Regions from separate parts of the Streptomyces sp. NPDC002994 genome, predicted to be linked through region 2. Evidence: predicted binding sites of a transcription regulator. Region 2 holds the regulator's gene; the other holds the start of a gene.
The links. Region 2 encodes HrcA, which represses chaperone genes, less so after heat shock. Its sites were predicted from a motif close to TTNGCACTCNGNNNNNCNGAGTGCNAA; they were not measured.
Positions count from the first base shown of each region.

Region 1: a site for HrcA is predicted at 3,430-3,456, ahead of groL (chaperonin GroEL). Genes of this name have one in related genera too.

Region 1 is NZ_JBEXNQ010000006.1:141,734-146,637, reverse strand. Features, by position in the region: gene ABZX79_RS09740 (S8 family peptidase) at 307-1,488, opposite strand; gene groL (chaperonin GroEL) at 1,683-3,305, opposite strand; gene ABZX79_RS09730 (cold-shock protein) at 3,590-3,793, opposite strand; gene ABZX79_RS09725 (MoaD/ThiS family protein) at 4,209-4,484, opposite strand; gene thrC (threonine synthase) at 4,481-4,904, opposite strand, start outside.
Region 2 is NZ_JBEXNQ010000016.1:62,376-67,279, forward strand. Features, by position in the region: gene ABZX79_RS22200 (nitronate monooxygenase) at 1-148, opposite strand, end outside; gene dnaJ (molecular chaperone DnaJ) at 324-1,457, opposite strand; gene hrcA (heat-inducible transcriptional repressor HrcA) at 1,458-2,474, opposite strand; gene ABZX79_RS22215 (MBL fold metallo-hydrolase) at 2,695-3,423, shown strand; gene ABZX79_RS22220 (DUF3097 domain-containing protein) at 3,482-4,321, shown strand; gene hemW (radical SAM family heme chaperone HemW) at 4,817-4,904, opposite strand, start outside.

The DNA.
Region 1 (4,904 bases), on a different contig from region 2:
TGGGACACCGGTCCGCTTATCGCCGCTGTGGATGCGGAGGACAAGGACCACGCACGCTGCGTCGCACTGATGCGGCGTACCCCTCGCCACTTCAGCGTCGTGCGCCCCAAGCGGTCGCTGCCGTTCACGCTGCTTCCGTAGACAGGGACGCCGGCATGCTCGGGCGGGCGGAACGTGGCACTCCGCCGCCTCAGAGTAGTACCTGTACTTCTCCAGCTGGGGGCCCTTCTCTCCCCCACACACACGACGCCTGCCCTCCGCTCCCCCAACCGGGGGCGTGGAGGGCAGAGCGCCGCCGTGGGAGGCTCAGATGCCGTTCGTGAACAGGAGCTTGTTCGGTGTGCCGGGGGTGACGCCGGTCAGGACGTCCTTGGTGGAGTTGGTGTCGAGCCACTCCGCGATGTCGTACGACGTAGCCGCCGGGTTCGTCGTGTTGTAGAGCAAGGCGGTCCCGGCGACGTGCGGGGAAGCCATCGACGTGCCGTTCAGAGCGACGCTTCCGCCACCGAGCTTGGCCGAGATGATGGCGGTGCCCGGTGCGTACAGCTCCACGCAGGGACCGTGGTTGGAGAAGAACGCCTGCGCGTCGGAGTCGTCGGACGCCGCGACCGTGACCACGCGTTCCGCGGACGCCGGGGAGACGCCGCAGGCGTCCTTCGCGTCATTGCCGGCCGCGATGACCGGCAGGACGCCGCTGTCCGAGAGGGCGGTGGCGGCCTTGTTCACCAGGTAGGAACGCGCGCCACCGAGCGAACCGTTGAGCACGGCCGGCCGGTCGGGGTCCAGCGCGGCGTACGTCGCCGTCCATTCCAGTCCGGCGATGATCGTGGCGTTGCTGCCCTTGCCCTCGCAGTCGAGGACCCGGACGCTGATGAGGTCGGCCTGGCGTGCCACGCCGTACGTCGCCCCGCCGACCGTGCCCGCTACGTGCGTGCCGTGGCCCTGGCAGTCCTTCCCGAAACGCCCCTCCAGCGGGAAGGCGTCGAAGCCGAACCGGGCGCGCCCCTCGAACTCGTCGTGGTCGTAGTCGATGCCGGTGTCGAGGATGTACGCGTTGCCTCCGGCGCCGGTCGCGTCGGTGGTGAACTGGCCGTCGAGCGGCAGGAAGGGCTGGTCGATGCGGTCCAGGCCCCAGGACGCGGCGGGCCCGGACGCGGTGACCTCGGCGTCCTGCTCCACGGCCTCCACGTCCGGGTCGGCCCGTACCTCGGCGAGTTGGGCGTCGGTGAGCTTGGCCGCGAAGCCGTGCATCACCTTCTCGAAGCTGAACAGGGGGGTGACGCCGACCTGCTGCGCGGCTTTGGCGGCGTCCGACGCGGGCTTCATGGAGACCAGGTACTGGCCGGGAACGGCCTGGTCCGAGAGACGGAGCGGAGCGAGAGCGGAACCCTCCGCCGGGGCGGAATGAGCTGAGGCGGACAACGGGCCTACGGTCGCCAGGACAGCCGTGACGGCAGCCGCGAGGGCGATCCTCATCGGGTTTGGCATGGTCACGATGGCACCATGCAGAAACGGTCCCCCACAATCACTCTGTGCGGTGGTTTGAACACACTAAGTAGTGTCTACGTTCAACGTCAACGCCACTGAAAACGCCCGAGGGCGGCACCCCCGCAAAGGGAGTGCCGCCCTCGGTCGCGTCAGCGATGGAGCATGGAGCTATGGAGCTACTGATCCTGGGCGGATCAGAAGTCCATGTCACCGCCCGGCATGCCGCCGCCCGCGGGGGCACCGGCCTTCTCGGGCTTGTCGGCGATGACCGCCTCCGTGGTGAGGAACAGCGCGGCGATGGACGCGGCGTTCTGCAGGGCAGAGCGCGTGACCTTCGCCGGGTCGATGATGCCTTCGGCGATCATGTCGACGTACTCGCCGGTCGCGGCGTTCAGGCCGTGACCGATCGGCAGGTTGCGCACCTTCTCGACGATGACGCCACCCTCGAGACCACCGTTGACGGCGATCTGCTTGAGCGGGGCCTCCAGCGCCAGACGCACGGCGTTGGCGCCGGTCGCCTCGTCGCCCGAGAGCTCGAGCTTCTCGAAGACGGCCGTGGCCTGCAGCAGCGCCACGCCACCACCGGCGACGATGCCCTCTTCGACGGCCGCCTTCGCGTTGCGAACGGCGTCCTCGATGCGGTGCTTGCGCTCCTTGAGCTCCACCTCGGTGGCGGCACCGGCCTTGATGACGGCCACGCCGCCCGCGAGCTTCGCCAGGCGCTCCTGGAGCTTCTCGCGGTCGTAGTCCGAGTCGGAGTTCTCGATCTCGGCACGGATCTGGTTGACGCGACCCTGAACCTGGTCGCTCTCACCGGCGCCGTCGACGATCGTGGTCTCGTCCTTGGTGATGACGACCTTGCGCGCACGGCCGAGCAGGTCGAGACCGGCGTTCTCGAGCTTGAGGCCGACCTCCTCGGAGATGACGGTGCCACCGGTGAGGATGGCGATGTCGCCGAGCATGGCCTTGCGGCGGTCACCGAAGCCCGGAGCCTTGACGGCGACGGACTTGAAGGTGCCACGGATCTTGTTGACGACGAGCGTGGACAGTGCCTCGCCCTCGACGTCCTCCGCGATGATCAGCAGCGGCTTGCCCGACTGCATGACCTTCTCCAGCAGCGGAAGGAGGTCCTTCACGTTGGAGATCTTGGAGTTGACGATCAGGATGTACGGGTCGTCGAGCGACGACTCCATGCGCTCCATGTCGGTGGCGAAGTACGCCGAGATGTAGCCCTTGTCGAAGCGCATGCCCTCGGTGAGCTCAAGCTCGAGCCCGAAGGTCTGCGACTCCTCGACGGTGATGACGCCTTCCTTGCCGACCTTGTCCATCGCCTCGGCGATGAGCTCGCCGATCTGGGTGTCAGCGGCGGAGATGGAGGCCGTAGAAGCGATCTGCTCCTTGGTCTCCACGTCCTTGGCCTGCTCCAGCAGAGCGGCGGAGACGGCCTCGACGGCCTTCTCGATGCCACGCTTGAGGGCCATCGGGTTGGCGCCGGCGGCGACGTTGCGCAGGCCCTCGCGGACCAGCGCCTGGGCGAGGACAGTCGCGGTCGTCGTGCCGTCACCGGCTACGTCGTCGGTCTTCTTCGCGACTTCCTTGACCAGCTCGGCGCCGATCTTCTCGTACGGGTCCTCGAGCTCGATCTCCTTGGCGATGGAAACACCATCGTTGGTGATCGTGGGGGCGCCCCACTTCTTCTCGAGGACGACGTTACGGCCCTTCGGGCCGAGGGTGACCTTGACGGCGTCGGCGAGCTGGTTCATCCCGCGCTCGAGACCGCGCCGTGCCTCCTCGTCGAACGCGATGATCTTAGCCATGTGAAGTGGTCCTCCCGGACTGGGGTGGATAGCGGAGGACTGTGTGGCGCCCGCGACGGACGGCCTGCGACGCCGTGTGGTTCCTTGCCCCACCCGGCCTGCGGGCCTCGCCGACCCAGTCCTTCTGTCACTCTCACTGGGAGAGTGCTAACGCCAATGATTAGCACTCGACCCCTTCGAGTGCAAGCGTCCCCCGGGGAACAGCACACGCATGAAGGGCCTGTACCCGGTGTGGGGTACAGGCCCTTCATGCGTGAGTGCGTCGGTGGCCGATCGCGCCGAGATCAGACGGCGAGCTTGACCATGTCCGCCTGCGGACCCTTCTGGCCCTGCGAGATCTCGAATTCGACTCGCTGACCTTCTTCAAGGGTGCGGTACCCGTCCATCTGGATCGCGCTGTAGTGGACGAAAACATCCGCACCACCGTCGACCGCGATGAAGCCGTACCCCTTCTCCGCGTTGAACCACTTGACGGTGCCCTGAGCCATGGCTTAACTCCCCTATTTCTGGCCCTTGCACAGGACCGCACTTCGCGCGTCCTGGGTCAGACTCCTCCGCCCTCCGACAGGAGAGGGCGTGCGCCGGAACGCGTCGACCGCGGCTGAATGTATCCGCCCAACTGCCCTCTGCAACAGGTCAATCGGACGAGAAATCTGGGCATGACGGAACACGCGAATGCGAAGAATTCCCTGGCTTTCAGGGCAAGTCGGGCCGGACAAGGCACGCACAAGCGGCAATTGGGTCCGACACTTTGGCTGCTTCTTGTCGCGCGGGGACGCATTCTCATATGCGCCCGGCACAGGCAGCGGAGGGGGCTTCCCCAACTGTACCGCGCTCAACCATGCAGAATTGCCCCCTCCGCTTCTGTGGCGGAGAGGGCAATCGGCGTAACAGCGAGTGGGATCAGCCGCCGGCGACGGCGGGAATGATGGAGACACCCGCGCCGTCCGGAGTGGCCGTCTTCAGGCCGCCCTCGAAGCGCACGTCGTTGTCGTTCACGTACACGTTCACGAAGCGGCGCAGCTTGCCCTGATCGTCCAGGACGCGGGCCGCGATGCCCGGGTGGTTCTTCTCCAGGTCGGCGATGACCTCGGCGAGGGTCGCGCCCTCGGCCGGGACCTCGGCCTTGCTGTCCGTGTACGTACGGAGAATGGTCGGGATACGGACTTTGACGCTCATGCGAGGCCAGCCTCTCGGAAAGAGTCCAGGTTGGGGCGGATGACGGCGGACTGACCCGTGGTCGGGGCCACCGCCTCAAGGGTCTTCAGGCCGTCGCCCGTGTTGAGCACGACGGTCGTCAGGGACGGGTCAAGGAGACCGGCCTCGATGAGCTTCTTCGTTACGCCGACGGTCACGCCGCCCGCGGTCTCCGCGAAGATGCCCTCCGTCTCGGCCAGCAGCTTGATGGATTCCACCACCTGCTCGTCGTTGACGTCCTCGACCGCGCCGCCCGTGCGGCGGGCGATGTCCAGGACGTACGGGCCGTCGGCCGGGTTGCCGATCGCGAGCGACTTGGCGATCGTGTTCGGCTTCTGCGGCCGTACGACGTCGTGCCCGGCCTTGAAGGCGGTCGACACCGGCGAGCAGCCCTCGGCCTGA
Region 2 (4,904 bases):
TGCCGTCCGCGGTCTTGTACCCGGCGGCAAGAAACCCGAGACCGCCGGCCTCGCAGACGGCGGCGACGAGCTGAGGACTGGAGGCGCCGCCCGCCATGGGGGCCTGCACGATCGGATAACGGCAAAGATCGGTCAGTGCGGAGGACATGAACGCATAGTTTCATGCCCTCCGCACTGCACCGAATCGAGGCTTCGGCCGTCTCGGAAGCGAGCGCCCAGCGCCCGTTGAAGGCGTCCTTCAGGCGCGAGAAAAGACCCTGCTGCCCGGGCTGACCCCACCTCCCGGGGACAACCCCCGGACCCCCGGCCAAGCCCGCATGCACCTACCGCCCGTTGAAAGCGTCCTTCAGCCGCGAGAAAAGACCCTGCTGCCCGGGCTGGAACTGACCCGTGGGACGCTCCTCGCCGCGCAGCTTCGCGAGCTGGCGCATCAGGTCCTCCTGCTGCGGGTCCAGCTTCGACGGAGTCAGCACCTCCACGTGCACGATCAGGTCGCCGCGGCCTCCGCCCCGCAGGTGCGTGATGCCGCGCCCGTGCAACGGGATCGACTGCCCCGACTGCGTGCCCGGACGTACGTCGATCTCCTCCACCCCGTCGAGCGTCTCCAGCGGGCACTTCGTGCCCAGCGCGGCCGCCGTCATCGGGATGGTGACCGTGCAGTGCAGATCGTCGCCGCGCCGCTGGAACACCGCGTGCGGCAGCTCGTGGATCTCGACGTACAGGTCACCGGCGGGGCCGCCACCGGGGCCGACCTCACCCTCGCCCGCGAGCTGGATCCGCGTGCCGTTGTCGACACCGGCCGGGATCTTGACCGTCAGCGTCCGGCGCGAGCGCACTCGGCCGTCACCGGCGCACTCCGGACACGGAGTCGGTACGACCGTGCCGAAGCCCTGACACTGCGGGCACGGCCGCGAGGTCATGACCTGGCCCAGGAAGGACCGGGTGACCTGCGAGACCTCACCACGACCGCGGCACATGTCACAGGTCTGGGCCGAGGTGCCGGGCGCGGCGCCCTCGCCCGAACACGTCGTACACACCACAGCGGTGTCGACCTGGATGTCCTTCGTCGTACCGAAGGCCGCCTCGTTGAGGTCGATCTCCAGCCGGATCATCGCGTCCTGGCCGCGGCGCGTGCGCGAGCGCGGGCCGCGCTGCGACGCCGTACCGAAGAAGGCGTCCATGATGTCCGAGAAGTTCCCGAAGCCACCCTGGCCGAAGCCGCCGGCTCCGGCGCCCGCCTGCGAAAGCGGGTCGCCGCCGAGGTCGTAGACCTGCTTCTTCTGCGGGTCCGACAACACCTCGTACGCGGCGTTGATCTCCTTGAAGCGCTCTTGCGTCTTGGGATCGGGATTCACGTCCGGGTGGAGCTCGCGCGCCAGCCGCCGGAATGCCTTCTTGATCTCATCCTGGGAAGCGTCGCGGCGTACGCCAAGTACGGCGTAATAGTCGGTGGCCACTTACGACTCCGCCAGGATCTGTCCGACGTAACGTGCCACTGCGCGTACCGCTCCCATCGTTCCGGGGTAGTCCATGCGGGTCGGTCCGACCACGCCGAGTTTCGCGACTGCTTCGTCGCCCGAACCGTAGCCGACTGCGACGACGGACGTGGAGCTGAGCCCTTCATGGGCGTTCTCGTGACCGATTCGTACAGTCATGCCTGAGTCCGTTGCCTCACCCAGCAGCTTGAGAAGCACGACCTGCTCCTCAAGCGCCTCCAGCACGGGCCGGATGGTGAGGGGGAAATCATGTCCGAAGCGCGTGAGATTGGCGGTGCCGCCGATCATCAGACGCTCCTCGGTCTCCTCGACCAGAGTCTCCAGGAGGGTGGAGAGGACCGTCGAAACGGTGCCTCGGTCCTCCTTGTCGAAGGAGTCGGGAAGGTCCTGCACCAGCTGCGGTACGTCCGCGAAGCGGCGCCCGACGACCCGGCTGTTGAGCCGGGCGCGCAGGTCCGCCAGGGACGTCTCGCCGAAGGGTGCCGGACAGTCGATCATGCGCTGCTCGACCCGGCCGGTGTCCGTGATGAGCACGAGCATCAGGCGGGCGGGAGCCAGCGCGAGCAGTTCCACGTGCCGCACCGTCGAGCGGGTCAGCGACGGGTACTGCACGACGGCGACCTGCCGGGTCAGCTGCGCGAGCAGCCGGACCGTACGGGCCACGACGTCGTCGAGGTCGACCGCTCCGTCCATGAAGTTCTGGATGGCGCGGCGCTCGGGCGACGACAGGGGCTTGACGCCGGCGAGCTTGTCGACGAAGAGCCGGTAGCCCTTGTCGGTGGGGATGCGGCCGGCGCTCGTGTGCGGCTGGGCGATGAAGCCCTCGTCCTCCAGGGCGGCCATGTCGTTGCGCACGGTGGCCGGTGAGACACCGAGCTTGTGCCGCTCGGTGAGCGCCTTGGAGCCGACGGGCTCCTCGGTGCCCACGTAGTCCTGGACGATGGCGCGCAGCACCTCAAGTCTGCGTTCGCTGAGCATCTCGCACCACCTCCAGCTGGTCGGTCGTTCTGTGTCCTCGGCGCTGTGTCCTCGGCGTCTGCTTGGCACTCACCGCGGGGGAGTGCCAGCAGTCCCCGCCCAGTGTACGGCGGGCGGGTACGCCCCTAGCAAGGGCGGCCGGTCACGTTACCGCGCCAGTCACCGCGCGACGGCCCTGTTCAGCGGGCGCCTGCACCGGGGATGGGTCTAGCGTCGGGGTATGGACCTCAGTTGGGAAGAGGCAGGCTGGGAGCGGCTCGCACTGGGCGTGGGACGGCGGCGTATGCCCGTCTGGGACGCGACGGTGGGCCTGGTGGCCGGGGGTGACGGCGGGGCGCTGCTCATCGACACAGGGGCGACGCTGCGCGAGGGCGCGCAGCTGCGCGCCGAGGCGCAGCGCCTTTTGGGCCCCGGCCGGAGAGTGACGCACATCGCGCTCACCCACCCGCACTTCGACCACGTCCTCGGCACGGCGGCGTTCGCGGGAGTTGAGGTGTACGGGGCGGTCGGCATCGACGATCTGCTGCGGCGGGGCCGGGAGGCGCTGCGGGACGACGCGGTGCGGCACGGTGTCGACCGGGGCGCGGCGGCGGAGGCGGCGGACGTACTGGTCGCGCCGCACCACACGGTGTGCGGCGAGTGGACGCTGGACCTGGGCGGCGGCCGCCAGGTGCTGCTGGCGAACATCGGCCCCGGGCACAGCGGTCACGACCTGGCGGTGCTGGTGCCGGGCGACCCCGAGGTCGTCTTCTGCGGCGACCTGGTGGAGGAGTCGGGCGCCCCCCAGGCGGGCCCGGACGCCCACCCCACCTCCTGGCCGGCGGCCCTGGACCGGCTGCTCGCGCTGGGCGGCGAGAACGCGGCGTACGTGCCGGGGCACGGGGCGGTGGTGAACGCGGCGTACGTGCGGGCGCAGCGTGATGCGTTGGCGGCGCGGTTCGAGGTGTGACGTGACGTCAGGTGTGACGCCGGGGTGTGACGCCCGGGTGTGACGTCACAATGGCCGCATGCGCAGCCGACAGTACGGGCCGGATCTCACCCCGCCCTGGAAGAAGCCCGCCCCCGTTCCCGAAGTTCCCGCTGAGACCGATCTTGTCGTGGAGGAGGTCGGCACCGGGTTCTGCGGGGCGGTGATCCGGTGCGAGAAGACGGCGCAGGGGCCGACCGTCACCCTGGAGGACCGCTTCGGGAAGCACCGGGTGTTCCCGATGGAGCCGCGCGGCTTCCTCCTGGAGGGCCGCGTGGTCACCCTCGTCCGCCCGCCTTCCGCCGCGGAGTCCCGGCCGGCCCGGCCGGCCCGTACGGCGTCGGGCTCGGTGGCCGTACCGGGGGCGCGGGCGCGGGTCGCGCGTGCGGGGCGGATCTACGTGGAGGGGCGCCACGACGCGGAGCTGGTCGAGCGGGTCTGGGGCGACGACCTCCGCATCGAGGGCGTGGTCGTCGAATACCTGGAGGGCATCGACGACCTCCCCGCGATCGTCGCGGACTTCGCCCCGGCGCCGGACGCGCGCCTGGGCGTCCTGGTCGACCACCTGGTCCCGGGCTCGAAGGAGTCCCGCATCGCGGCGCAGGTCTCGGACGCGAACGTCCTGGTCGTCGGCCACCCGTACATCGACGTATGGGAGGCGGTGAAGCCGTCGGCGGTGGGCATCCAGGCGTGGCCGAAGGTCCCGAGGGGGCAGGACTGGAAGACGGGGGTGTGCGGGGCGCTGGGGTGGCCGGAGAACACGGGGGCGGCGTGGCGAGCGATTCTGGCGTCGGTGCGGTCGTACAAGGACCTGGAGCCGGCGCTGCTGGGGCGGGTGGAGGAGCTGATCGATTTCGTTACGGCGCCGGCCGGCGGTTGACGGGTGCGGGCGGGTGCGGGCCGGTGTGAGGGCGGGGGTGAGGTGGGTGCGGGCCGTTGCGGGCCGGTGTGGGTGCGGGCCGGTGTGGGTGCGGGCTGCCTGCGGCGCTGTTCCCCTACCCGCCCCTTCCCGAAACTGGGGGCGAGCCCCCAGGCCCCCGGGACGCCCTACGGGCGTGCCCTCAAGCGCCGGGCGGGCTGGATCAGCCGGGACGGGCTGGATCTGCCGCGCAGCGGGCACATCCCCGCCCCAGCGGCACCCTCCAGCCCCTCCGGCGCTTGAGGAGCGGGGTCTGGGGCAGCGCCCCTGCACACTCCCCCGGACATCCAGCCCCTCCGGCGTTTGAGGAGCGGGGTCTGGGGCAGAGCCCCAGCGGCCCACCCCGCCCCCTCCAGCCCGTCCGGCGCTTGAGGACCGGGGTCTGGGGCAGCGCCCCGGTTCGGGGAGGGGCGGGTCGGGGAAAGCGCCGCAGGCACCGCGCCCCGCGCCCCCGGGTCAGTCCACCAGGTCCCGGACCACCGCGTCCGCCAGCAACCGTCCCCGCAGCGTCAGAACCGCCCGCCCAGCGGCGAACGGCTCCCCC